DNA from 2 places in the Streptomyces sp. NPDC001093 genome. Region 2 is predicted to be linked to the other one. Evidence: riboswitches for the same ligand, from Rfam matches in the RefSeq annotation. Region 2 holds a riboswitch; the other holds the start of a gene.

Region 1 (5,236 bases), on a different contig from region 2:
CGCGCACCCAGCGCTGGGTGCCGCAGTCGTGCACGACGACGCCCTCGCCGGTGCGCAGGGCGCGGCGCAGACCGGCGTAGTGGGCGAGGCGGACCAGGGGGCGGTAGAAGGCGTACGGGAGGGCGCGGGGCAGGCGGGCCGCGAAGCGGTCGCGGGTGTCCTGGGAGTCGATGCGGCGGTCGGCGACCGCACGGCGCATCAGAGTGGACTTGCCGCTGCCGGGCAGCCCGGTGATCACGACCAGGTCGCGGGGGCCGAAGGTCAGGGCGCCGGGGCCGCGGCCCGCGCGGTCGCGCAGGTCACGGACGACCTGGGCCGCGGCGGAGCGCTGCCTCGGCACTGCGATGCCGGTGGTGACGGTGGCGTACACCGGGGTCCTGTTCACCGTGATCGTCCTCCCCCATGGGCTTGGCAATATTCATGCCCCGCACATGTAAAGGGACGGTAATGCACGATGCCCGGCGGTTACGTGCGCGTCCCGCCACAGCTCGGTTACAGATGCGGCCCTGACGGGCGGGGGTGCGGCGTGCAATGATGTGGCCGCCAACTGCATACCGGCCGTTTGAATCCGCGCGGGAGAGTTCCCAGCAGCCTTCGCTGGGACGCCGAAGGAGCAAGTCCCTCCCTTGAATCTCTCAGGCCCCGTTACCGCGCGGGCGAGGCACATCTGAAAAGCGGGCCGCTGCCGCAGTGGCTCCACCCAAGGTGCAAGCCGTGATCGTCCCCGTGGCGGTCCTGGCGAACCTCTCAGGTTCCGATGACAGATGGGGAGGACCGTTCCTCGCCCGTCCTGTCCTTCCCTGGGAGACGACCGACCGATGAGCAGTACCGAACCCACTGAGCTGCGCCACACCGCGCTCGATGCCCTGCATCGCTCGCTCGGTGCGACGATGACCGACTTCGCCGGCTGGGACATGCCGCTGCGCTACGGCTCCGAGCGCGACGAGCACATCGCCGTGCGGACGAAGGCGGGCCTCTTCGACCTCTCCCACATGGGCGAGATCACCGTCACCGGCGCCGCGGCGGCCGACCTCCTCAACTTCGCCCTGGTCGGCAACATCGCCTCCGTCGGCGTGGGCCGCGCCCGCTACACCATGATCTGCCGGGCCGACGGCGGCATCCTGGACGACCTGATCGTCTACCGGCTGGCCGAGACCGAGTACATGGTCGTCGCCAACGCCTCCAACGCCCAGGTGGTGCTGGACGCCCTGGTCGAGCGTTCCGCCGGCTTCGACGCCGAGGTGCGCGACGACCGGGACGCGTACGCGCTGATCGCCGTGCAGGGCCCCGAGTCCCCCGGCATCCTGAAGTCCCTCACCGACGCCGACCTCGACGGCCTGAAGTACTACGCCGGCCTGCCCGGCACGGTCGCCGGCGTCCCGGCCCTGATCGCCCGCACCGGGTACACCGGCGAGGACGGCTTCGAGCTGTTCGTGAAGCCCGAGCACGCGGTCGAGCTGTGGCAGGCGCTGACCAAGGCCGGCGAGGGCGTCGGCCTGGTCCCGTGCGGCCTGTCCTGCCGGGACACCCTGCGCCTGGAGGCGGGCATGCCGCTGTACGGGCATGAGCTGACCACCTCCCTCACCCCCTTCGACGCCGGGCTCGGCCGGGTGGTGAAGTTCGAGAAGGAGGGCGACTTCGTGGGGCGCGAGGCGCTCACCGAGGCCGCCGCCGAGGCTGAGCAGAACCCGCCGCGGGTCCTGGTCGGCCTGGTCGCCGAGGGCCGCCGGGTGCCGCGCGCCGGGTACGCCGTGGTCGCGGGCGGCGAGGTGATCGGCGAGGTCACCTCCGGCGCCCCCTCCCCCACCCTGGGCAAGCCGATCGCCATGGCCTACGTCGACGCGGCGCACGCGGTGCCGGGCACCGAGGGCGTCGGCGTGGACATCCGGGGCAGCCACGAGCCGTACGAGGTCGTGGCGCTGCCGTTCTACAAGCGCCAGAAGTAGACACTGGGCGCGGTCACTGTGTGACCCCGCGCACTTTCCGCTGCTCACCAGCGGTCTCAGCAGTCCCCCCTTCATCAGCACTTCCGCGCGTACAGGAGAATTCAGGCCATGAGCAACCCCCAGCAGCTGCGCTACAGCAAGGAGCACGAGTGGCTGTCGCCCGCCGAGGACGGCGTGTCGACGGTCGGCATCACCGAGTTCGCGGCCAACGCGCTCGGCGATGTCGTCTACGCCCAGCTCCCCGAGGTCGGCTCCACGGTGACCGCGGGCGAGACCTGCGGTGAGCTGGAGTCCACCAAGTCGGTCTCCGACCTGTACTCGCCGGTCACCGGTGAGATCACCGAGATCAACGAGGACGTCGTCAACGACCCTTCGCTGGTGAACTCGGCCCCCTTCGAGGGCGGCTGGCTGTTCAAGGTGCGCGTCGCGGAGGAGCCGGCCGACCTGCTCTCCGCCGACGAGTACACCGCCCAGAACGCCGGCTGAGGAGTCGTAGCCGTATGACCGTCCTGAACACGTCCCTGCACGAGCTGGACCCGGAGATCGCCGCCGCGGTCGACGCCGAGCTCGGCCGCCAGCAGTCCACGCTGGAGATGATCGCCTCCGAGAACTTCGCCCCGCTCGCGGTGATGGAGGCGCAGGGCTCGGTGCTGACCAACAAGTACGCCGAGGGCTACCCGGGCCGCCGCTACTACGGCGGCTGCGAGCACGTCGACGTCGCCGAGCAGATCGCCATCGACCGGATCAAGGAGCTGTTCGGCGCCGAGTACGCCAACGTCCAGCCCCACTCCGGCGCCTCCGCCAACCAGGCGGCGCTGTTCGCCCTCGCCCAGCCCGGGGACACCATCCTCGGCCTGGACCTGGCGCACGGCGGCCACCTGACCCACGGCATGCGCCTGAACTTCTCCGGCAAGCAGTTCAACGTGGTTGCCTACCACGTGGACGCCGAGACCGGCCTGGTCGACATGGCCGAGGTCGAGCGGCTCGCCAAGGAGCACCGCCCGAAGGTGATCATCGCGGGCTGGTCGGCGTACCCGCGCGAGCTGGACTTCGCCGCCTTCCGCCGGATCGCCGACGAGGTCGAGGCGTACCTGTGGGTCGACATGGCGCACTTCGCGGGCCTGGTCGCGGCCGGCCTGCACGCCAACCCGGTGCCGTACGCCGACGTGGTCACCTCCACCACGCACAAGACGCTCGGCGGTCCGCGCGGCGGCATCATCCTCGCCCGCGGCAAGGACTTCGCGAAGAAGCTGAACTCCTCCGTCTTCCCGGGCTTCCAGGGCGGTCCCCTGGAGCACGTGATCGCGGCGAAGGCGGTCTCCTTCAAGGTCGCCGCCTCGGAGGAGTTCAAGGAGCGCCAGCGTCGTACCGTGGAGGGTGCGCGCATCCTCGCCAAGCGCCTGACGGCGGCGGACGCGCGCGAGGCCGGCGTGAACGTCCTGTCCGGCGGCACGGACGTGCACCTGATCCTCGTCGACCTCCGCGAGTCCGAGCTGGACGGCCAGCAGGCCGAGGACCGTCTCCACGAGGTCGGCATCACGGTCAACCGCAACGCGGTCCCGAACGACCCGCGTCCCCCGATGGTGACGTCGGGCCTGCGGATCGGCACGCCCGCCCTGGCGACCCGCGGCTTCACGGCCGAGGACTTCGCCGAGGTCGCGGACGTGATCGCCGAGGCGCTGAAGCCGTCCTACGACGCGGAGGCGCTCAAGGCGCGCGTGAAGGCGCTCGCCGACAGGCACCCGCTGTACCCGGGCCTGAACAAGTAGGCCCGGACAAGTAGATCCCGGGTGGGGCACTCGTGAGGACGGCGCCGCAAGGTGCCGGCGGGTGCCCCACCACCCCCCTGTTTTTGCTGTCTTGAGGAGTGACCGTGGCCATCTCGGTCTTCGACCTGTTCTCGATCGGCATCGGCCCGTCCAGCTCCCACACGGTCGGCCCGATGCGCGCGGCGCGGATGTTCGCCCGCCGCCTGCGCAACGAGGGGCTGCTGGAAAAGGCAGCTACCGTCCGGACGGAGCTGTACGGCTCCCTGGGCGCGACCGGGCACGGCCACGGCACCCCGAAGGCCGTGCTGCTCGGTCTGGCCGGCGACTCGCCGCGCACGGTGGACGTGGAGACGGCGGACGCGCGCGTGGAGGCGATCAGGACCGAGGGCCGGATCAGGCTCCTCGGCGAGCACGAGATCCCCTTCTCCTACGACAAGGATCTCGTGCTGCACCGCCGCAAGGCCCTGCCGTACCACGCCAACGGCATGACGCTGTGGGCGTACGACGCCTCGGGCGCGGAGCTGCTGTCGAAGACGTACTACTCGGTCGGCGGCGGCTTCGTGGTGGACGAGGACGCGGTCGGCGCGGACCGGATCAAGCTGGACGACACGGTCCTGAAGTACTCCTTCCGCACCGGCGACGAGCTCCTCCGCCTCACGAAGGAGACCGGTCTGTCGATCTCCTCCCTGATGCTGGAGAACGAACGGGCCTGGCGCACGGAGGAGGAGATCCGCGCGGGCCTGCTGGAGATCTGGCGGGTGATGCGCGAGTGCGTGCAGCGCGGCATGTCCCGCGAGGGCATCCTGCCCGGCGGCCTGAGGGTGCGCCGCCGCGCGTCCGTCTCCGCCCGCCAGCTGCGCGCCGAGGGCGATCCGCTGGCCCACGCCATGGAGTGGATCACGCTCTACGCGATGGCGGTGAACGAGGAGAACGCGGCCGGCGGCCGGGTGGTGACCGCCCCCACGAACGGCGCGGCGGGCATCATTCCGGCGGTCCTGCACTACTACATCAACTTCGTCCCCGGCGCCGACGAGGACGGCGTGGTGCGCTTCCTGCTGGCCGCGGGCGCGATCGGCATGCTCTTCAAGGAGAACGCGTCCATCTCCGGCGCCGAGGTCGGCTGCCAGGGCGAGGTCGGCTCCGCCTGCTCGATGGCCGCGGGCGCGCTGGCCGAGGTCCTCGGCGGCTCCCCGGAGCAGGTCGAGAACGCGGCCGAGATCGGCATGGAGCACAACCTCGGCCTGACCTGCGACCCGGTCGGCGGCCTGGTCCAGATCCCGTGCATCGAGCGCAACGGCATGGCCGCGGTGAAGGCGGTCACCGCGGCGAAGATGGCCATGCGCGGCGACGGCTCCCACAAGGTGTCCCTGGACAAGGTCATCAAGACCATGAAGGACACCGGCGCGGACATGAGCGTGAAGTACAAGGAGACGGCGCGGGGCGGGCTCGCGGTGAACATCATCGAGTGCTGAGGATGTGGGCCCTGACCAGCGCGTGCGCTTCTTTCGGCGCTGTCAGGGC
Region 2 (17,750 bases):
GCGCTGCTCGTGATGCTGGACCTGGTGGCCGCGGAGCGGCGCAGCGGCCGGGTGGCGCTGCCGGTGACCACGACCCGGATCGCCGAGCAGGTGGCCGCCTACCACGGCACCCAGGTCGAGTGGACCACCACCTCGCCCGACGACCTCACGCGCGTCGGCGGCGAGGAGGGCACGATCTTCGGCGGTGACGGCAAGGGCGGCTTCATCGTGCCCGAGTTCAGCAGCGTCTACGACGGCACGGCGGCCTTCGTACGGCTGATCGGGCTGGTGGCGCGCACCCAGCTCACGCTGAGCCAGATCGACGCGCGGATCCCGCGGGCGCACGTCCTCAAGCGGGACCTGGCCACGCCGTGGGCCGTGAAGGGGCTGGTCATGCGGCGGGTGGTCGAGGCTGCAGGGGATCGCTTTGTCGACACGACGGACGGTGTGCGGGTCGTGGAGACGGACGGGCGCTGGGTGATGGTACTGCCCGACCCGGCCGAGGCCGTCACCCATCTGTGGGCCGAGGGGCCGGACGACGCCTCGGCGCAGGCCCTGCTGGACGAGTGGTCGGCCGTCGTGGACAGCGCCGGGCGGTAAGGGGAGAGAGACCGGAACACAGACCGCCCGACGGCAAAACCCACGCACACGCGCGTGCCGGACAGGTGTCCCCCGAGGGGGCCTGTCCGGCACGCCGGTGGGGCCATTCGGAGGTACTCCTCGCGACATGCGACGATGTGCGGCATGCCGCAGCAACCCCCCGTTCGGAGCAGCCCCACGCGGCCGCAGCGTCCGGACGCCTCCATGTCGTTGATCACCAACGTCATGGACCACAGCCTCGACGACGGGTACGCCGAGGCCGCCGCCCGCAGGAAGTCCCAGGGCGAGGGCGGCCTGCCCAGGACCCTCCGGGCGAAGCTCGGCCTCGCGGCCGGCCTCGTCCTCGCGGCGCTGGTCGTGACCGTCGGGGCGGCACAGACGCAGGCGGCGGCGCCCGTCGTCGCCAAGGAGCGGCAGGAGCTGATCGACCGCATCGACAGCGAGACCGCCAACGCGGACAAGCTGGAGGGCGCGGTCGACAAGCTCCGGGACGACGTCAGCGCGCGCCAGCGGGCGGCGCTGAGGTCGAGCGGCGGCAGCGCACAGGCCGACCTGGTGGACGTGCTGTCGGGGGCCACGGCGGTCCATGGCCCGGGCGTCGAGCTGGTCGTGAACGACGCCAAGGAGGCCAGCACCGGCGGTGACGGCACCAACCCGCGGGAGACCTCCGGGTTCTCCGACACCGGCCGGGTGCGCGACCGGGACATGCAGCGCGTGGTGAACGGGCTGTGGGAGTCCGGCGCCGAGGCCATCTCCATCAACGGGCAGCGGCTGACCGCCCTGTCCGCGATCAGGGCCGCGGGGGACGCGATACTGGTCGACAACAGGCCGCTGGTGCCGCCGTACACGGTGCTGGCGGTGGGGAACGGGGATCGGTTGAACACCGATTTCCGCAACAGTGAGGACGGCCTGTATCTGCACGCCCTGGAGCAGAACTTCGGCATCCGCACCACCATCTCCACGGCGGGCGACCTGCGGTTGCCCGCCGCACCGAGTGTGATCGTACGCACAGCACAGCCGAGCACCGAGAAGACTGAGAAGGGCACATCGTGATCGCCGTACTGGGCCTCGTCGTGGGAGTCGTGGCCGGCCTGTTGGTCCGGCCCGAGGTTCCGGCGGTCGTCGAGCCTTATCTGCCGATCGCCGTCGTCGCGGCGCTGGACGCCGTGTTCGGCGGTCTGCGGGCCATGCTCGACGGGATCTTCGACGACAAGGTCTTCGTGGTCTCGTTCCTGTCGAACGTGGTCGTCGCCGCACTGATCGTGTTCCTGGGCGACAAGTTGGGCGTGGGCGCGCAGCTGTCCACGGGTGTCGTGGTCGTCCTCGGCATCCGGATCTTCTCCAACGCCGCGGCGATCCGGCGGCACGTGTTCCGGGCGTGACATCGATGAGCGAGCAGAACGAGCGGAACGAGCAGCCGGAGCGGCCGGGCCAGCCGGAGCAGTCGGGCAAGCCGGAGCAGCCGGAGAACAGGCTGCGCAAGGAACTGCCCGAGGAGGTGCCCGCGCGGGCACCGGAGCAGGCGCCGGAGCAGCAGGAGCAGCGGGCGGAGGCGTCGCTGACCGGCCGGGAGCGGCTGGTGAAGGGGCTGTGGCCGCCGCGGGTGACCCGGGCCCAACTCATCGTCGCCCTGCTGCTGTTCGGCCTCGGCTTCGGCCTGGCGGTGCAGGTGGCGTCCAACAGTGACAGCAACAGCGCGCTGCGCGGCGCACGCCAGGAGGATCTTGTTCGCATCCTCGATGAACTGGATTCGCGTACTCAGCGTCTTGAGGACGAGAAGCAGGGACTCGACAAGCAGCGCCAGGAATTGCAGAGCAGCTCCGACCAGGCGGCGGAGGCCCGCAAGCAGACGGCCGAGAAGGAGAAGCAACTCGGCATTCTGGCGGGCACCGTGGCGGCGCAGGGCCCCGGCATCACGATGACGATCGAGGACACGAAGGGGACGGTCAAGGCGGACATGCTGCTCGACGCGATCCAGGAGCTGCGCGCGGCCGGTGCGGAGGCGATCCAGGTGAACGGGGTCCGTGTGGTCGCGGGCACCTATTTCACGGACTCCGGCAACGGCGTCGGCGTCGACGGGAACAAGATCAACGCCCCCTATCGTTTCCAGGTCATCGGCAAGCCGCAGGACCTGGAGCCGGCGCTGAACATCCCCGGAGGCGTGGTGCAGACACTGGAGAAGGAGCAGGCCACGGTGTCGGTCCAGCAGTCGGACAAGATCGTCGTGGACGCCTTGCGGCAGGCGAAGCGGCCTGACTACGCTCGGTCGTCCTCCCAGTGAACCGGCGGTGCATGGGGGACGTCAGGCAGGGGCATGAGGTTGCGGGGGGTCGGCGCACCGAAGGGGTGGTGCGTGGTGGAAACTGTCTGGTGGATACGGACGTTGTGAGAATGTCCGGCTCGGCCGGTGTAGGCAATCAGGGTTCGTCCTGCCCCACGGGCGGGTCTGTTTCGGTCAAGGGGAATCGCCCGTGAAGTTGTTTGCGAAGTTGTTCCGCAAGAGCGCGCGAGAGGGCAGCGACAACGCGACCGCTCGTCACCGCGCACAGCCTGACGCGGAGGGTCAGCGCCCGCTGTTCAGGGACCAGGTCGCTGGTCCGGGCGGTGACATTTCCGGAGGTCAGGGCGGGGCGTCGGTTGACCCTGCCCAGTCCGGCGGCATAGGTTTCGGCCAACCGTCAACCTCAGGTGCGGGTGGAGGGTTCGCCCCCGGTCCGTACGCGTCCAACGCCCCGGCGGGGCAGCCGCAGGAGGATCCGTCCATGTCGGTCCTGGTGTGTACGAGGTGCGGTAACCGCAACGCGGAGAACGCCCGCTTCTGTTCCAACTGTGGCGCGCCGCTGCGCCCCGGAGTGACCCCGGAGCGTGCCGCCGAGACGACGTCCACGATCTCGATCTCCGGTCTCGAGGCCTACGACGCCGAGGTCACCGGCCAGACGCAGATGCCGATGCTGTCGCCCGAGGCGCAGGCCGCGGTGGACGCACTGCCGGCGGGCTCCGCGCTGCTCGTGGTGCGCCGGGGGCCGAACTCGGGCAGCCGCTTCCTGCTGGACAGCGACCTGACCACGGCCGGCCGTCACCCGCAGAGCGACATCTTCCTGGACGACGTCACGGTCTCGCGCCGGCATGTGGAGTTCCGGCGCTCCCCGGACGGTTCGTTCACCGTGGCCGACGTGGGCAGCCTGAACGGCACGTACGTCAACCGCGAGCGGATCGACCAGGTCGCCCTGTCGAACGGTGACGAGGTGCAGATCGGCAAGTACCGGCTGGTGTTCTACGCGAGCCGGCAGGCCATCTGACCCGCCCCCGGACCGGTGTCCGGGGGGACTCCCAGGGAAGGTCCATGCTTCAAACACCGAGCGGCGGTGCCGGAAGCGGTACCGCCGCCAGGGACAGTGGGCTGATGAGCATCGGCACGGTGCTGAACGAGCTGCGCGACGAATTCCCCGAAGTCACCATCTCCAAGATCCGTTTCCTGGAGTCGGAGGGGCTCATCGAGCCGCAGCGGACCCCTTCGGGGTACCGCAAGTTCAGCGCCGGGGATGTCGAGCGCCTGGCGCATGTGCTGAGGATGCAGCGGGACCACTATCTGCCGCTCAAGGTGATCCGCGAGCACCTGGACGCCATGGAGCGGGGCGAGACGGTCCAGCTGCCCGTCGTGGGCCGTCAGCGCACCGCCGAGGATCTTCCGGGGCCGGTCGCGGCGCCCACGGTGGCCCGGGTGGGCAGGGCCGAGCTGATGGCGGCCGCGGAGGTCGACGAGGGTGACCTGAAGGAGTGGGAGTCGTACGGGCTCATCGCTCCCCTGGAGGACGGGGCGTACGACGCGGAGGCGGTCACCGTGGCCTCGCTCGTCGCCGAACTGGGCCGGTTCGGGATCGAGCCGCGCCACCTTCGGGTGATGAAGGCGGCCGCCGATCGCGAGGCCGGACTGGTCGACCAGGTGGTGGCCCCGCTCAAACGCCACCGCAACCCGCAGACCAGGGCCCATGCCGAGGCCCGTACGAAGGAGCTGGCCGCGCTTACCGTCAAGCTGCACGCGGCACTGGTGAAGACCGCTCTCGGGGTGCGGCTGCCGTGAACGCCGGGGGCCGCGGGCGGCCGGATCGGGCACCTGTTCCCGGCCCGACTACCCAAACGTCCCGGGCACGGCCTAGGGTTGCTGTGTGAACGAGCTCGATGTCGTAGGTGTCCGGGTCGAAATGCCCTCCAACCAACCGATCGTGCTCCTGCGCGAAGTGGGAGGCGACCGTTACCTCCCCATCTGGATCGGGCCGGGGGAGGCGACGGCCATCGCCTTCGCCCAGCAGGGCATGGCCCCCGCCAGGCCGCTGACGCACGACCTGTTCAAGGACGTGCTGGAGGCCGTCGGCCAGGAGCTGACCGAGGTACGCATCACCGATCTGCGGGAAGGTGTCTTCTACGCGGAGCTGGTCTTCGCCAGCGGCGTCGAGGTCAGCGCCCGTCCCTCCGATGCCATAGCGCTGGCCCTGCGTACCGGAACGCCGATCTACGGCAGTGACGCGGTGCTGGACGACGCCGGCATCGCCATTCCGGACGAGCAGGAGGACGAGGTGGAGAAGTTCCGCGAGTTCCTCGACCAGATCTCGCCCGAGGACTTCGGCACCAGCAGCCAGTGAAGGCGAACGGCCGGTGAGCTTCGCAGCCCCGTGCGCGGGCATGTGCCACCGGCCAATGAGAGCGTCCTACGGCCTCCCCCGAAAGCATTCGGCTAGCCTTTCCCCGCGGTGGGGCACGGGAAACCACTCCTAGGGTGATTATCACTCGGCGTGCCGAGTGTGGCGATCGTTGACGCACCCCTGGTGACTGCCTACCGTCGTGAAGGCAGGTCAAGGACGGAGGTCGGCGTGAGAACCAGCGGCGACGGTACGGCTGGGGGTGCCCCCGGACAAGGGTTCGGGGGGAGCGGTCCGTACCCTCCCCCGAGCTCTCAGCTGCGTTCGAAGAGGGGGTACCCCCAACCGAGCAGCGCGGTCGATCACGCTCCGCAGCGGCCGACGGTGGTGCCGAACGGCGGAGGGGCGGCGTCCATGGCATCGGAACAGATCGGTTATCGCGGGCCGACGGCCTGCGCAGCGGCCGGCATCACCTACCGGCAACTGGACTACTGGGCACGCACGGGGCTGGTCGAGCCGAGTGTGCGGCCCGCGTACGGGTCGGGCACGCAGCGGCTGTACAGCTTTCGTGACGTCGTCGTCCTGAAGATCGTCAAGCGGTTCCTGGACACCGGGGTCTCGCTGCAGAACATCCGCACGGCCGTGCAGCACCTCCGGGAACGCGGTTTCCGTGACCTGGAGCGGTTGACCCTGATGAGCGACGGCGCCACGGTCTACGAGTGCACCTCGCCGGACGAGGTCCACGCCCTGCTCCAGGGCGGTCAGGGCATCTTCGGGATCGCCGTCGGCGTGGTGTGGCGGGACGTGGAAAGCGCGCTCTCGCAGCTGCACGGCGAACGCATCGACACGGGCGAGACCCTCGTCGGCCACAACCCCGCGGACGAGCTGGCGCGGCGCCGCAACCGGGCGGTCTGACACCGGCCCCCTCCACGGCGGGGCATTGTCAGTGCCGTGGTGCAGCATCGGAGATGTGAGAAACGCGCCCACGATCCTGCATCTCGACATGGATGCCTTCTACGCCTCGGTGGAGCAGGCATCCAAGCCGAGCCTGCGCGGGAAGGCGGTCGTCGTGGGCGGGCTCGGACCGCGCGGGGTGGTGGCCACCGCGTCGTACGAGGCGCGGGTCTTCGGGGTGCACTCGGCGATGCCCATGGCCCAGGCGCGCCGGCTGGCACCCAACGCCGCGTATCTGGTGCCGCGCTTCACCGTGTACCGGGCGATCAGCGAGCAGGTGATGGCGCTGCTGCGGGAGCTGTCGCCGCTGGTGGAGCCGCTCAGCCTGGACGAGGCCTTCGTGGACCTGGAGGCCGGCGGGACGGCCTGGGACGAGGAATCGGCGCGGCTGGCCGGGACCCGGCTGCGCGCGGACATACGGGCGGTCACCGGGCTGACGGGATCGGTGGGGCTCGCCGCCTCCAAGATGCTCGCCAAGATCGCCTCGGAGCAGGCCAAGCCGGACGGCCTGGTGCTCATCGAGCCGGGGTCCGAGCGGGCGCTGCTGGGGCCGATGCCGGTGCGGACCCTGCCGGGGGTGGGGCCGGCCACGGGGGACCATCTGCGCCGGGCCGGGATCACGACGGTCGAGGAGCTGGCAGAAGCGGGCGAGGACGAGCTGGTCCGGCTGCTCGGCAAGGCGCACGGGCACGCGCTCCACGCCATGGCCCTGGCCCATGACGAGCGGCCCGTGGTGGCCGAGCGTGAGGCGAAGTCGGTGTCGGTCGAGGACACCTACGACGTGGACATCCACGACCGGCTGCGGATCGGCCTGGAGGTGCAGCGGCTCGCCGACCGGTGTGTGGGACGGCTGCGCGGGGCCGGGCTGTCGGGGCGGACGATCGTGCTTAAGGTGCGCAGGTACGACTTCTCGACCCTGACCCGCTCCGAGACGCTCAGAGGGCCCACGGACGATCCGGCGGTCGTGCGGGAGGCGGCCGCGCGGTTGCTGGACTCCGTGGACACCACGGGTGGGGTACGGCTGCTGGGCGTGGGTGTCTCCGGGCTCGCCGACTACACCCAGGAGGACCTGTTCGCGCAGGCGATGCCCTCGCCGGCGGCGGAGACGCCGGAGGAGGCCGGGCCCGAGGTTGCCGTGGAGGGGCCGGAGCCCGTCGAAAGACACTGGCGCGCCGGACAGGACGTAAGGCATGCGGAGTACGGGCACGGGTGGGTGCAGGGGAGTGGGCTGGGTCGGGTCACCGTGCGGTTCGAGACGCCGCAGTCCCCTCCGGGGAGGGTGCGGACGTTCTTCGTCGGTGATTGCGCGCTGGAGCCCGCCGATCCGTTGCCGTTGGTCGCGGAAGGCTCCGATCAGGTTTCCTCCGACCCCGCCAGCTTGCCGAAGTCGTGGTCCGGGGCCGAGGGGCGTGAGACCACGTCCAGGCCGTAGTGGTGGTAGAGCTGGAGTTCCTGTTCGGGGGACAGATGGCGGCCCACGCCGAAGTCCGGGGCGTCCTTGATCAGGGCGCGGTCGAAGGGGACATGGAGGGAGCCTTCGATCAGTTCGCTCGGTTCGAGAGGGACGAAGGCGTCGCGGGAGAACAGGCCGGTGCGTATGGCCGCCCACTCGGGCACGCCGGTCGCGTCGTCGAGGTACACCTCGTCGATGGTCCCGATCTTGGTGCCGGTGCGGTCGAACGCCTTGCGGCCGATCAGGTTGCGCGGATCGATGTCGGTCTGCACGGTCCCTCTCCCTCCACGTGGTCGCAATACATCCGTAAGCACTACGAAAGAGCACATTCAGGGAGGTGGCCACTCGAGGACCCGGCCGTTGACCCCGCTGGTAGGCTGACAGCGGCTGCTGACCCCGTGCGGGAGAGTCCTCCGACCACCTCGGAGGCGCCGAAGGAGCAAATCCTCCCCGGAATCTCTCAGGCTCACGTACCGCACGGACGAGGTCACTCTGGAAAGCAGGGCGGATGTCGACGGCTTCCGCTCTCACCGACGGTGAAAGCCGGCGTCCCACAGGGCGTCCGGTGAAGCTCTCAGGTTGAGATGACAGAGGGGGAGGCCGTCGGGGCACCCGCGCCGTGGTGCCCTTCGAAGGTCGCGTCAGACCAGGAGGCCTCCGCAATGACCGCCCATCGTATTCCGCTCTCGGAGCTCGAAGCGGGCATCCCGTTCGAGCAGCGCCACATCGGGCCCGACCAGGAGGCGCGGGCCAAGATGCTCGCGCAGGTCGGCTACGGCTCCCTCGACGAGCTGACCGCCGCGGCGGTCCCGGATGTGATCAAGAACGCCGACGCCCTCGACCTGCCGGGCGCCCGCACCGAGGCGGAGGTGCTCGCCGAGCTGCGCTCGCTCGCCGACCGCAACCAGGTCCTCGACTCCATGATCGGGCTCGGGTACTACGGCACCTTCACCCCGCCGGTCATCCTGCGCAACGTCATGGAGAACCCGGCCTGGTACACGGCCTACACGCCGTACCAGCCGGAGATCTCCCAGGGGCGTCTCGAGGCCCTGCTGAACTTCCAGACCGTGGTCGCCGAGCTCACCGGGCTGCCCACCTCCGGCGCCTCCCTGCTGGACGAGGGCACCGCGGCCGCCGAGGCCATGGCGCTGTCCCGGCGCATGGGCAGGAACAAGAAGGGCCTGTTCCTGATCGACGCGGACGCGCTGCCGCAGACCATCGCCGTCATCCAGACCCGCGCCGAGCCGACCGGTGTCGAGGTCGTCGTCGCCGACCTCAGCGACGGCATCCCGGCCGACATGGCCGCGCGTGAGATCAACGGCGTGCTGCTCCAGTACCCGGGCGCCTCCGGTGCCGTACGCGACATCAAGCCGGTCATCGACCAGGCACATGAACTCGGCGCGCTCGTCACCGTCGCCGCCGACCTGCTCGCCCTGACCCTGCTGACCTCGCCGGGCGAACTGGGCGCCGACATCGCCGTCGGCACGACCCAGCGCTTCGGTGTGCCGATGGGCTTCGGCGGCCCGCACGCCGGCTACATGGCGGTGCACGAGAAGTTCGCCCGCAGCCTGCCCGGCCGGCTCGTGGGCGTCTCCGTCGACGCGGACGGCAACAAGGCCTACCGGCTCGCGCTGCAGACCCGTGAGCAGCACATCCGCCGGGAGAAGGCGACCAGCAACATCTGCACCGCGCAGGTGCTGCTCGCCGTGATGGCCGGCATGTACGCCGTCTACCACGGGCCGGAGGGGCTCAAGGCCATCGCCCGGCGGACGCACCGGTACGCCACGATCCTCGCCGAGGGCCTGAAGGCCGGCGGCGTCGAGATCGTCCACGGCGCCTACTTCGACACCCTCACCGCGCGCGTGCCCGGCAAGGCCGCCGAGGTCGCCGCCGCCGCCCGGGAGAACGGCGTCAACCTCCACCTCGCCGACGCCGACCACGTCTCGATCGCCTGCGACGAGACCACCAAGCGGGCCCAGCTGGAGGCCGTCTGGTCCGCCTTCGGCGTCAAGGGCGACATCGAGGCGCTGGACGCGACCGCCGAGGACACCCTCCCCGAGGCGCTGCTGCGCACCGACGCGTACCTCACCCACCCGGTCTTCCACCAGCACCGCTCCGAGACCGCGATGCTGCGCTACCTGCGCAGGCTGGCCGACCGTGACTACGCGCTCGACCGCGGCATGATCCCGCTGGGCTCCTGCACCATGAAGCTCAACGCGACCACCGAGATGGAGCCGGTCACCTGGCCGGAGTTCGGTCAGCTGCACCCCTTCGTGCCCGCCGAGCAGGCCGAGGGTTACCTCACGCTCATCCGTGAGCTGGAGGAACGTCTCGCCGAGGTCACCGGCTACGACAAGGTCTCCCTGCAGCCGAACGCCGGCTCCCAGGGCGAGCTGGCCGGTCTGCTCGCCGTCCGCGGCTACCACCGCGCCAACGGCGACGAGCAGCGCACCGTCTGCCTGATCCCGTCCTCCGCGCACGGCACCAACGCGGCCAGCGCCGTGATGGCGGGCATGAAGGTCGTCGTCGTCAAGACCGCCGAGGACGGCGAGATCGACGTCGCCGACCTGCGCGCCAAGATCGAGCAGTACCGCGAAGAGCTGGCGGTGCTGATGATCACGTACCCGTCCACGCACGGCGTGTTCGAGGAGCACGTCGCCGACATCTGCGCCCAGGTGCACGAGGCCGGCGGCCAGGTGTACGTCGACGGCGCGAACCTGAACGCCCTGGTCGGCCTGGCCAAGCCGGGCCACTTCGGCGGTGACGTCTCGCACCTGAACCTGCACAAGACCTTCTGCATCCCGCACGGCGGCGGTGGCCCCGGCGTCGGCCCGGTCGCGGTCCGCTCGCACCTGGCGCCGTACCTGCCGAACCACCCGATGCAGCCGGCCGCGGGCCCGGAGACGGGCGTCGGCCCGATCTCGGCCGCTCCCTGGGGCTCGGCGGGCATCCTGCCCATCTCCTGGGCGTATGTCCGCCTCATGGGCGGCGAGGGCCTCAAGCGGGCCACGCAGGTGGCCGTGCTCTCGGCGAACTACGTCGCCAAGCGCCTGGAGCCGCACTACCCGGTGCTCTACACCGGCCCCGGCAACCTGGTCGCGCACGAGTGCATCATCGACCTGCGCCCGCTGACCAAGGCCACCGGCGTCAGCGTGGACGACGTGGCCAAGCGCCTGATCGACTACGGCTTCCACGCGCCGACCATGTCCTTCCCGGTGGCCGGCACGCTGATGATCGAGCCGACCGAGTCGGAGGACCTCACCGAGCTGGACCGGTTCTGCGACGCGATGATCGCCATCCGCGCGGAGATCGAGAAGGCAGGCGCCGGCGAGTGGCCGGCGGAGGACAACCCGCTGCGCAACGCCCCGCACACCGCCGCCGCGCTCGGCGGTGAGTGGAAGCACGCCTACAGCCGCGAGGAGGCCGTCTTCCCCGCCGGTGTCTCGGCCGCCGACAAGTACTGGCCGCCGGTACGCCGTATCGACCAGGCCTTCGGTGACCGCAACCTGGTGTGCTCCTGCCCGCCGCTGGACGCGTACGAGGACTGAGCAGGTCGTGCCGCAGGGCCCCGTCCGGTCTCCGGGCGGGGCCCTCGGCGTGTCATGCCGTCGCCAGGGACACCTCGGTCGCCTTGATCAGGGCGACCACGTCGGAGCCCACGAAGAGGCCGAGGTCGGTGACCGCCTCCTTGGTGATCGCCGCGGTCAGTTCGCCGTCGTCGACGGAGATCTTCACGGAGGCCATGACGGCGCCGGTGGTGAGGCCGACGATGGTGCCCTGAAGCTGGTTGCGGATCGACAGGCCCTCGACCCGATGGGTGGCCAGGGAGACCTCGGTCGACTTGACAAGAGCGCGGACGGTCGAGCCGGGGGTGAGGGAGAGGTCCTCGGCGGACTCCTTGGTGATGGCCGCCATGAGGTGCTGGCCGCCCTCCAGACGGAGCTTGACGGTGGCCATGGCCTCGCCCGGGTGGACCTCGGTGACGGTGCCGGGGAGCTGGTTGCGGATGCTCAGGGTCATGGGCACTCACGGTAGAACGCCCACCCGCTCAGGCTGGGTATGCGTGTGTCTGCGCCGCTTTGACCGTCGCCCAGACGGCAGCGCCCGGATGCAGATCGAGTTCGGCCGCGGCGACCGTGGTGAGGTCGGCGGCGAGGGGGAGCTCGCCGGTGAGGTCGGCGCGGATCTGGTCGCCGTGTGTCTCGAGCGCGGCCACCTCGCAGCGCCAGTGGTTACGGGCGCTGGCGCCGGTGGGGCGGTCCCGGAACAGGGTGACGGCCGACGGGGGAAAGGCCACGAAGGCCGGACCGGACAGCGCCTCGGTGGTCGTGATCGCCGGGCCCGCGTCGAGTCGTACCGTGTGTCCGTCCGCCTGGCCGCGGTAGAGGTTGAGGCCGACGAGCTGGGCGATGTAGTCGGTGCGCGGATGACGGGCGATGTCGGCGGGGCCGCCCTCCTGGACGACCCGGCCGTGCTCGATGACGACCAGCCGGTCCGCGAGCACCATGGCATCCAGCGGATCGTGCGTGACCAGGACGGCGACCGCCTCGAACTCGGCCAGGTGTCGGCGCAGTTGGGCACGGACCTCCAGGCGGGTACGGGCGTCCAGGGCGGCCAGCGGCTCGTCGAGGAGAAGCAGCCTCGGGCGGGTGGCCAGGGCGCGGGCGAGGGCCACGCGCTGGGCCTGCCCGCCGGACAGGCGGCGCGGCTTGGCTCCCGCGTGGGCGGCGAGGCCCATGCGGTCCAGCCACGCGGAGGCCCGGGCACGGGCCTCCGCCTTGGACGCACCCTGGCAGCGGGGGCCGAAGGCGACGTTGTCCAGGGCGGAGAGGTGGGGGAAGAGCAGGTAGTCCTGGAAGACCACGCCGACCGGGCGGGACTCCGGGGGAGTGTGCTCCAGGGCGGCACCGTCGAGGCGCAGGTGGCCGTCGGAGAGAGGGGTGAGGCCGGCGAGCGCGCGCAGTGCGGTGGTCTTGCCGGCGCCGTTGGGGCCGAGGAGGGCGAGGACCTCTCCGGGGGCGGCGGTGAGGGTTATGTCCAGGCGGAATGCGGTGCGGTCGATGACGAGGTGGGCGTCCAGGCCGTCCGTGTTCGGGGGCGTGTGCGGGTGCGTGGTGGGGTGCCGGCCTTCGACCGGCTCTGGGTTCCCACCCGCACCACTCGTGCGGCTTTCGTCGTCGGGTGCGGGTGGCCCCTGCGGGGCCTGGGCGCCGTCGGCGGCCGTGGGTTGTCCGTGGGTGGGGCGGGTGTTCGTCATGATGCCGTCACCCAACGGTCCCGCAACCCCGCCAGCACCGCGATCGATACCGTCAGCAGGACCAGGCTGAGGCAGATCGCGGCGTCGGGGTCGTTCTGCAGGGCCAGGTAGACCGCGAGGGGCATGGTCTGGGTGCGGCCGGGGAAGTTGCCCGCGAAGGTGATCGTCGCGCCGAACTCGCCGAGCGCACGCGCCCACGCAAGGACCGCGCCCGCCGCGATGCCGGGCGCGATCAGCGGCAGGGTGACCCGGCGGAACGCGGTGAAGCGGGACGCGCCCAGCGTGGTCGCCGCCTCCTCGAAGCGCGGGTCGGCCGCGCGCAGGGTGCCCTCGACGCTGATGACCAGGAACGGCATCGCGACGAACGCCTCCGCGATCACCACCCCGGCGGTGGTGAACGGCAGCGTGATCCCGAACCAGGCGTCCAGCCCCTTGCCGATCACGCCGTTGCGGCCGAGGGCCAGCAGCAGCGCCACACCGCCGACCACCGGCGGCAGCACCAGCGGCAGTGTCACCAGGGCCCGTACGAGGCCCCGGCCGGGGAACTCCGTACGGGCCAGCAGCCAGGCCAGCGGTACGCCCAGCACCAGGCTCACCGCCGTCGCCGCCGTGGCGCTGACCAGCGACAGCTGGAGCGCCTGCCACACCTCGGTGCTGGACAGCTGCTCCGGCAGGCTGCGCCAGGGCGCGCGGATGAGCAGCGCGACCAGCGGCAGCAACAGGAACGCCATTGCCAGCAGGCCCGGCAGCAGCAGCGGCAACGGCACCCCGCGCCGGGCCCCCGTGCCGACGCGGCGGCGCAGCGGCCGGCCCGTGCGGGGGCTGGTCGCTGCGCCGGGCTTGTCGAGCGAGGTCACGGCTTGAGGAACCCCGCACCGCTCAGCACCTTCTGGCCCTCGGCGGACCGCACCAGAGCGATGAACGCCTGGGCGGCAGCGGCGTTCGGCGCGTTCTTCAGCAGGACGATCGGGTAGGCGTTGATCGCCTTGGCGGACTCGGGGAACTCCACGCCCTCCACCTTGCCACCCGCGGACTTCACATCGGTCCTGTAGACGACCGCGGCGTCGGCCTCCTTCAGCTCCACCTTGTTCAGGGCGGACTTGACGTCCTGCTCGTAGGAGACCGGGGTCAGCTTGATGCTGCCGGCGTCCAGGGCCTTCTGCGCGGCGGCGCCGCACGGCACGGTCTTGTCGCACAGCACGACCTTCAGGCCGGACTTGGTGAGGTCCTTCAGGGAGGACACCTTGTCGGGGTTGCCCGGCAGGGTGGCGATCTCCAGCTGGTTGCGGACGAAGGTGGCCGGAGTGCCGGCCGCGTCCTTCTTGACCGTCACGATTGCCATGGTCTTGGGGCTGGCGGCAGCGAAGACGTCCGCCGGGGCACCGCCGGTGATGCTCGCGGCGAGGGTGTCGCTGCCGCCGAAGTTGAAGCTGACCTTGGTGCCCGGGTGCTGCTGCTCGAACTCCTTGCCCAGGGTCGTGAAGCTCTCCTTCAGGGAGGCGGCGGCGAACACGGTGATGTTGCCGGACAGCTTCGGGGAGGCGGAGTCCGACGTGTCCGACTTGGTGCTGGACGAGTTCGAGGACGAGGAGCAGGCGCTGAGTGCCATCAGGGCGGCGGCTCCCGCACCGGCCAGCTGCAGCATTCGCCGGGTCCGGCGCACGGAACGGGTCATCACGGATCTACTCCTCGAGGTTCTGTGGAACGACTGTCGCGCCCTGTCACGGCCGGCGGCACCGGCCGTGCGGCGATGATACTGCCGCATCTGCCAGCTGTAAGTCTCCTGTCGCATCGCATGAGCTGCGAACTTGTGACGTGAAGCTTGCATGTGCGTTTGTACGGCGCTCTGTGGCGGGTACGGTCCTGCGGGAGGTGGTCGCCGATGACGCTCGTGGAAGTCGCCGTGACCGGTGATCTGGCCCGGCCCGCCCGGCTGACCGTGCCGGACCTGCTCCGCTGGCCGCAGCACCGGGTGGACGTCAGCTTCGAGTGCGCGACCAGCGGCATCCAGCACCACCGGTTCGCCGGTCCGCGCCTGTACGACGTCCTCGCCGACGCGGGGCCCGGCTTCGACCCGGCGCGCCGCAAGGACCGGCTGCGCTATCTCATCGTGGTGACCGGCACCGACGGCCACCACGCCATACTGTCCTGGGCCGAGATCGACCCGGACTTCGCGGACGCGCCCGTCCTGCTGGGCGTGCGCATCGACGACACCCCGCTGGACACGGCCGGGCCCCAGCTGGTGCTTCCGCAGGACCGGTGCGGGGCCCGGCACATCAGCGGGATCACGGCGATCCGGGTGGACGGCGGCTACCCCTGTGCCGGTCCGGCGCCCGCCGCACCCGGTCACGCGGCAGCGGCACTTCGGTGAACGAGGAACGCACGGCAGCACTGCTCGAAGAGCGGTGAGAACAGGTACGCCCCGGTCACCGCGTTCAGGCCCATGGCCGGAAGTGAACCAACGGCGGCCGGCCCGGACGACTGGTGCGGAGCACGGAAACCCCGGTGGCCAGGCCCCTGCGGCTGGAGGATCCACCAAGAGGCATTCCACTCCCCAAGGCTTGCATTTACGATGCTTCATCTCGCACTCACCTGGTGGATGCGAGATGCCGGGGGGTTTCGTTCACCGCCCGGCGGCCGTACGAGGAGCCAGCACATGTACGTCGAACACCTCCTGGGGGACGCCTCCCTCGGTCTGCGCCTGCTGTGGGCGGAGGACGCGCTGCTGAGGCGCGAAGTCAGCGGAGTGACCGTCACGGACCTGGAGGACCCGGCCCGGTTCGTGCGGCCGGGCGAGGTGGTGGTCAGTGGACTCGTCTGGTGGACGCCGGAGGCCGGCACCGGCAAGGCGGAGCGGTTCGTCTCGGCGCTGAAGGACGCGGGCGCCGCCGCACTGCTCGCGGGGGAGGAGACCCATGGGAGCGTGCCGGACGACCTGGTCCAGGCGTGCGCACGCCACCGGGTGCCGGTCGCCGGGGTGCCGGCGCACATCATGTTCCGGGCGATCACGGACACCGTGTACCTGCGCCAGTGGGCCGGGCTGAGCCGGCATCACGCGCTGCCGGAGAACGCGCGCGTGCGGCTGAGCCGGCTGCTCGCGCAGGAGGCCGGGCCGGACACCGTCCTCGCAGCGGCCTTCGCCCAGCTCGGCGGGACCGCCGCGTACGTCTTCACCCCGAGCGGGCGGACGGTCGCGGCCACGGCCGGCGCACCCGCCGTGCCGGCGCGGGAGGCGGTCGCGCTCCTCGCGGACGGGCCCGGGCTGACCGCCTCGGTCGACGCCGGCGGGGTGTCGCCGTACGAGCGCTGGCTGCTGTACCTGCCCGGCCCCGACGCGGCCCCGCCGCGCATGCTGCACGAGGTCGCCGCCGTGTTGGCGCACTGTCAGCAGGCCGGCACCCGGCGTCCGTCGGCCGGACCCCGCGCGGCGGACGAACTCGGCGCCCTGCTGGCCGTGCCGGCCGGCCGGGAGGACGGCACGGTGGAGGCGGCCCTGCGCCGGTGCGGACTGCCGGATTCGGGGCCGTACCAGGTCATCGTCGCGGACGCGATGGCACGGCGGTCACCGGAGGGTGAAGTACCGCTCGCCGAGGGCGCGTTGAGGGAGCTGGCCGGGCATCTGCCGGGGGATGCCCGAAGTGCCGGTGCCGGTGCCGTCGGCGGGACGGGGGGCCAGGGCGGTGCGGCCGAGGGGGATGCCGGCGCGGGGACTCCCGTCGTGGCGGCCGCCGTGGGGAGGCTGCCGGACGGGTGCGCCTTCGCGGTGCTGTGCGGTGCGCCGGCCGGCTGGGCGGACGAGGCGTGGCCGCTGGTCGCCGACTGCGTGCCCGGTGTCGTGCTGCACGCCGGTATCGGCATGCCCGCGGCGGCACCGGAGGGGCTGGGCGGCGCGCTGGCGCGGGCCCGCTACGCCCTCACCTCGGCCCGCACCACCGCGCCCGACGCCTCCCGCCTGACCGACGCCGGCTCCCTCACCACCCTCGACGCCCTGCTCACGGGGGTGCCGGCCGACGTGCGTGGCGCCTTCAGCCATGGCGTCCTCGGCCCGTTGCTGGAGGCCGACCGGCCCGCCACCGCCGCCCTGCTGAGCACGCTGGAGACCTTCCTGACCTGCGACGGCTCCTGGGCGCGCACCGCACAGGCGCTGCATCTGCACGTCAACACGGTGCACTACCGGGTGGAGCGCATCGAGCGGCTCACCGGGCGCGACCTGTCCCGGCTGCGGGACCGGCTCGACCTGTGGGCGGCACTGCTGTGCCGGTGACGGCAGGCGTGTGACCGGTCAGACGCGGTCGATGTGCACGTTGGTGGACTTCACGCGCGCGGTGGCCTCCATGCCGACCTCCAGGCCCAGTTCCTCGACGGCTTCCCGGGTCAGCAGCGACACCAGCCGGTGCGGGCCCGCCTGGATCTCCACCTGGGCGGCGACGTCACCGAGCTTGATCGCCGTGACGATGCCGGGGAAGGCGTTGCGGACGGAGGTGTAGGAGGCGTCCTCCTCGCCGCCGCCCGCCTTGGCCAGTTCGACCGAGAACGCGGCGAGATCCCTGCCGTCGATGAGCCGCCGCCCGGACTCGTCGCGATGGGTCGCCACCCGGCCCGCGTCGGCCCAGCGGCGGGCGGTGTCCGGGCTCACGCCGAGCAGCCGTGCCGCCTGGCCGATCGTGTAGGACTGCATGCCGGTCACGATAGGGCCATGTCACGGGAACCGTGGACGTGGGGTTGGCCGTTGGGTATAACGCGATATAGCGTTAGTGCGTGACGACGACCCCTGCGGGGACCTGCTGAATCGGGGTGAGGGTATGGCGGCCGAGCTGCTGCACACGGAGATGCCGACCGGGCTGCGTGCCTCGCACGCGGACCGGGACCG

Evidence for each region. Region 2 has a riboswitch for glycine ahead of gcvP (aminomethyl-transferring glycine dehydrogenase). Riboswitches for the same ligand answer to the same signal wherever they lie in the genome.
Region 1: linked by a shared signal. The riboswitch ahead of gcvT (glycine cleavage system aminomethyltransferase GcvT) and the one ahead of gcvP (aminomethyl-transferring glycine dehydrogenase) in region 2 are both predicted to bind glycine.

What each region holds. Positions count from the first base shown of each region.
Region 1 is NZ_JBEPBF010000246.1:468-5,703, reverse strand. Features, by position in the region: partial or broken gene ABT288_RS49170 (AAA family ATPase) at 1-385, opposite strand, end outside; glycine riboswitch at 564-661, shown strand; glycine riboswitch at 662-774, shown strand; gene gcvT (glycine cleavage system aminomethyltransferase GcvT) at 819-1,946, shown strand; gene gcvH (glycine cleavage system protein GcvH) at 2,055-2,432, shown strand; gene glyA (serine hydroxymethyltransferase) at 2,447-3,715, shown strand; gene ABT288_RS49150 (L-serine ammonia-lyase) at 3,820-5,187, shown strand.
Region 2 is NZ_JBEPBF010000093.1:19,535-37,284, reverse strand. Features, by position in the region: gene ABT288_RS34315 (sugar phosphate nucleotidyltransferase) at 1-579, shown strand, start outside; gene ABT288_RS34310 (DUF881 domain-containing protein) at 724-1,632, shown strand; gene ABT288_RS34305 (small basic family protein) at 1,629-1,961, shown strand; gene ABT288_RS34300 (DUF881 domain-containing protein) at 1,967-2,860, shown strand; gene ABT288_RS34295 (zinc-ribbon and FHA domain-containing protein) at 3,051-3,878, shown strand; gene ftsR (transcriptional regulator FtsR) at 3,923-4,660, shown strand; gene ABT288_RS34285 (bifunctional nuclease family protein) at 4,746-5,219, shown strand; gene ABT288_RS34280 (MerR family transcriptional regulator) at 5,448-6,131, shown strand; gene ABT288_RS34275 (DNA polymerase IV) at 6,187-7,602, shown strand; gene ABT288_RS34270 (PRC-barrel domain-containing protein) at 7,524-7,895, opposite strand; glycine riboswitch at 8,015-8,109, shown strand; gene gcvP (aminomethyl-transferring glycine dehydrogenase) at 8,286-11,171, shown strand; gene ABT288_RS34260 (TOBE domain-containing protein) at 11,224-11,643, opposite strand; gene ABT288_RS34255 (ABC transporter ATP-binding protein) at 11,672-12,880, opposite strand; gene modB (molybdate ABC transporter permease subunit) at 12,877-13,737, opposite strand; gene modA (molybdate ABC transporter substrate-binding protein) at 13,734-14,555, opposite strand; gene ABT288_RS34240 (molybdopterin-dependent oxidoreductase) at 14,763-15,251, shown strand; gene ABT288_RS34235 (helix-turn-helix domain-containing protein) at 15,537-17,144, shown strand; gene ABT288_RS34230 (TOBE domain-containing protein) at 17,163-17,558, opposite strand; gene ABT288_RS34225 (DUF1707 SHOCT-like domain-containing protein) at 17,683-17,750, shown strand, end outside.